2 regions of the Herbaspirillum sp. BH-1 genome follow, and region 2 is predicted to be linked to the other one. Evidence: predicted binding sites of a transcription regulator. Region 2 holds the regulator's gene; the other holds the start of a gene.
The links. Region 2 encodes sigma-54, which starts transcription at its own class of promoters, with help from an activator protein. Its sites were predicted from a motif close to TGGCANGNAANCTGCTTT; they were not measured.
Positions count from the first base shown of each region.

Region 1: the regulator sigma-54 is predicted to act here: its motif matches at 741-758, upstream of HBH1_RS16755 (outer envelope protein).

Region 1 is NZ_PKOI01000013.1:8,237-10,437, forward strand. It holds gene HBH1_RS16750 (ABC transporter substrate-binding protein) at 1-230, opposite strand, end outside; gene HBH1_RS16755 (outer envelope protein) at 941-1,765, shown strand; gene HBH1_RS16760 (urate hydroxylase PuuD) at 1,992-2,201, shown strand, end outside.
Region 2 is NZ_PKOI01000011.1:36,890-39,090, forward strand. It holds gene lptB (LPS export ABC transporter ATP-binding protein) at 1-453, shown strand, start outside; gene HBH1_RS15325 (RNA polymerase factor sigma-54) at 521-2,011, shown strand; gene hpf (ribosome hibernation-promoting factor, HPF/YfiA family) at 2,170-2,201, shown strand, end outside.

The sequences.
Region 1 (2,201 bases), on a different contig from region 2:
GAGGCCACGCGGTTGACCGCATTGCCCGAGCCATTGCCGGCGTCGATGGTGACATCCAGTTTTTCCTGGGCGAAGTAACCCTTGGACTTGGCCACCAGGAACAGGGCCGACGGACCCTCGAAACGCCAGTCGAGCTGGAACTTGATCCTGGTTTCCTGGGCGGCCGCGAGGGCGCAGCTGGCGCCCAGCAGCAGGCTGATGCCGAATTTGAAGAACTTGCTGGAATGCACGGTGGACTTCCCTTCCTGGTTCGTTTGAATGGCAGATTCCCACCGGCTAAAAGCATTTAATGTGCCAAGCGCCGACCGACCCCGCCGAGTACCCTCACGCTCCCTGCGGCTCGCGGCCGCAAGCGTAATCCGGTCGGCAGGCCGGTCAGCAAGCCGCAGGGCAATGATCGACAGCGCCTGGATTTTTTGTCGACAATCAAAAAATCCATTTGCGACAATTTGGTGCTTGTCTGCACCTTCATAGATAAAAATGCACTAAAAAAAATGCGATGACGGGGCTGGAAGGCTTATCGGCTGCGCCTTTGCCTGTTCCCTGTCGGTTGCGGGAAGAGCGGGTTGATTGTTGACAATCGAAGCGACGGACCCGGGGTGTCGCCCGCGGGCCCTTGGGATTCGGCCCGGACTCGGCTAGGATTGCGCCCCTGCGCGGGCCGATGCCTGTCCTTTCGGGGGAAAGCGACTCGTGTTTTTGACCGCCGCAGACAAGTCAACCGAAGCCCTCGGAAGGGCTGGCACGGGCTTTGCGTAATGGCTGCCGTCGGTGCGGGTGTCGGCAGTGCTGTCAGCAATTTGCCAGGCCTTATTTGACAGGTAAGCACAGCGGAATGGCCGGTTTCATCCGGTGGCGGGGAGAGTGCAGGACGCCACGGGATGAACACGGAGATCCGGTCCAACAGCATTTTTTACAGTAGCAATACAGGGAGAAACTTATGAACAAGGGTATCAAGGGGAAGTACTGGATGATGGCGGCCGTGGTCGCCTCGGCAGCCGGCAGCATGTCGGCGCAGGCCGCCGACTGGGCTGACAACTCGATTGGCTATCGCTACGGCACCCGCTTCGCCGAGCCGTACAACTCGCAGGACATCACCAAGAACATCGTCAACTTCCAGCACGCCAGCGGCTACAAGTACGGTACCAACTTCCTCAACGTCGACCTGCTGATGTCCGACAGCAAGGATGACAATGCGCAGGAAGCCTACATCACCTATCGTCATACCCTCGATTTCAGCAAGATCAGCGGCAAGAACCTGGCCTTCGGCCCGGCACGCAGCGTGGGCCTGACCCTGGGCTTCGACTGGAACACCAAGAACGACAACAGCTATGCCTCCAAGAAGCGCATGCTGGTGGTCGGTCCGACCCTGATGATGGATGTGCCTGGCTTCCTCAACGTGAGCGTGCTGGCACTGTTCGAAAGCAACCAGCCCAAGGGCATCAGCAGCCGCTATACCTACGATACCCACCCGATGCTGAACCTGGCCTGGGGTATCCCGCTGGGTTCGACCGGCCTGGCCTTCGAAGGCTACATGAACTATATCGCCGCCAAGGGCAAGAACGAGTTCGGTGGTTCCACCGGTCCCGAAGTCAACTTCGACGGCCAGATCATGTATGACGTCGGCACCCCGCTGGGCATGGGCAAGAACACCTTCCGCGTCGGTCTGGAATACCAGTACTGGCGCAACAAGTTCGGCAACCCGTCCAACGTCCCGGGCTCGCTGGCCAAGACCCCGATGGTGCGCGCCGAGTACCACTTCTAAGCGGTCCGGTCGCTGCCGCTGCTGGCAGCATCATGGCGATGCCGGATCATTCGATCCGGCATTTTTTGTTGGCGCGCCGCCTGCGTGGCGCGAGCCGGAATTGGCTACACTGTCGGTCCCCGGGTGCATGGATGGCGCGCCCGGAACGGCGGGGCGGCAATCCCGGAAATGGATCACCCCTGGTCGTGATGGGGGAATGATCGGCGGTACTTGAGAGCGGAACATCATGGAAGCATATCTACTCGACTGGCTGAACCTGCTGCTGCGCTGGCTGCACGTGATCACGGCCATTGCCTGGATCGGTTCGTCCTTCTATTTCGTCTGGCTGGACAACAGCCTGGTGGCGCCCACCGATCCCGAGCTGAAGGAAAAAGGCGTCGGTGGCGAACTGTGGGCGGTCCACGGTGGCGGCTTCTACAATCCGCAGAAATACCTG
Region 2 (2,201 bases):
GAAGACAACATCCGCGCCGTGCTGGAGCTGCGCCAGGAAGACGGCAAGCCGCTCTCGCGCGATGAAATCGAGGGCCGCCTGAACAACCTGCTGCATGAACTGCAGATCGAAAAGCTGCGCGAGAGCCAGGCACTGTCGCTCTCCGGTGGCGAACGCCGCCGCGTGGAAATCGCCCGCGCACTGGCCACCGATCCGCGCTTCGTGCTGCTGGACGAACCGTTTGCCGGTATCGACCCGATTGCAGTGATCGAAATCCAGCGCATCGTGCGCTTCCTCAAGGAACGCGGCATCGGCGTGCTCATCACCGACCACAACGTGCGGGAAACCCTGGGTATCTGCGACCGCGCCTACATCATCAACCAGGGCACGGTGCTGGCCAGCGGTAACCCGGAAGAGATCATCGCCAACGAATCGGTGCGCCGGGTATACCTGGGCGAACACTTCCGCATGTAGCACCCACCGTCCATCGGCCGTACAACGGTATTGCAACCAGCGGGCCACGCCGCTCCCAGAAAGACAGATGAAACAGTCGCTCCAGTTACGTACCTCGCAGCACCTCGCATTGACGCCGCAACTGCAGCAGTCGATCAGGCTGCTGCAACTGTCGACGCTGGAACTGCACCAGGAACTGGAACAGATCCTGTCCGACAATCCCCTGCTCGAACGCCTGGACGACGCGCTCGACAATTCGGTGCGCCTATTGGCCGATGGCGCGGTCTCTTCGGCGCCCTCCACCGGAGTGGCCGAGCCCGCTGGCGACAGCGGCAACGAAGCAGCTCCTGCCGCTACCGATGGCGAAGCCAGTTTCGACTACCAGGACAACAGCCCCGAGAGCGGCGTCAGCGGGGAATCCGACTGGAGCTTCGACGACGTGGCGCGCAGTGGCAAGTCGCCCGACGATGACGATGCCCGCCCGCAACTGGAAGCGCATGAGCTGACCCTGCGCGAACACCTGCTGGAACAGATCCGGGTCACCGCCCGCACGCACCGCGACCGTGCGCTGCTGGAACTGCTCACCGATGCGCTGGACGAAAGTGGTTACCTCGAAGAACCGCTGGAAGACATCCTCGCGCGCCTGCCGGAAGAGCTGGGCGTTGACCTGGAAGAACTGTCGATCTCGCTGAAGCTGCTGCAGAGCCTGGACCCGGCCGGGGTGGGTGCGCGCAGTGCCGGTGAATGTCTGGCACTGCAGATCCGCCGCCTGCCCAAGGTGCCCTTCGTCACCCGCAAGCTGGCCTTGAGGATCGTCGAGGATTACCTGCCGCTGTTCGCGCAACGCGACTTCAACAAGATCAAGAAGGCCCTCGATTGCGATGACGAGGACCTGCGCGAAGCACAGACGGTGATCCGTCAGTGCCGTCCGCATCCGGGCGCCGAATTCGCGCGCGATGCTTCGGACTACGTGGTGCCGGACGTGATTGTCAAACAGACAAAGAACGGCTGGCAGGTCATGCTCAACCATGAGGTCATGCCCAAGCTGCGCGTCAATGCGATGTATGCGAGTGCGCTCAAGCAGGCCAAGGGCGAAGGATCGCTGTCTTCCCAGTTGCAGGAAGCCAAGTGGCTCATCAAGAACATGCGGCAACGTTTCGATACAATTTTGCGAGTCGCGCAGGCTATTGTCGAACGTCAAAGAAACTTCTTTTCACATGGCGCAGTCGCCATGCGGCCCCTTGTGCTGCGTGAAATTGCTGATACACTGGGTCTACACGAGAGCACAATCTCTCGCGTGACAACTCAGAAATACATGCTCACGCCGCACGGCATGTTCGAGTTGAAGTACTTCTTCGGTAGCCACGTCGCGACTGAAACCGGAGGCGAAGCCTCCTCCACCGCGATACGGGCGCTGATCAAACAGTTGATAGGAGCCGAAAACCCGCAGACCCCATTATCCGATAGCAAGATTGCGGATATGCTGGCAGAACAAGGCATGGTGGTCGCGCGACGCACAGTCGCCAAATACCGCGAAGTGTTGAAGATTCCGCCAGTCAATCTCCGCAAGTCCCTCTGAGCTTTCCTCAGTTTTTCTGTAGCAGTACCGTTGCTGTGTTCAGGCAAGCATCCCTACCTGGTGCCCATGCCATCCGACACGAAGACCGTGCCCGTGGTACAGCAGCTGTAGACGATGCATCGCACGAACCTCCAGTGACCTCACGATAGGAGTCTTGTATGAATCTGACCATCAGTGGACACCACCTCGA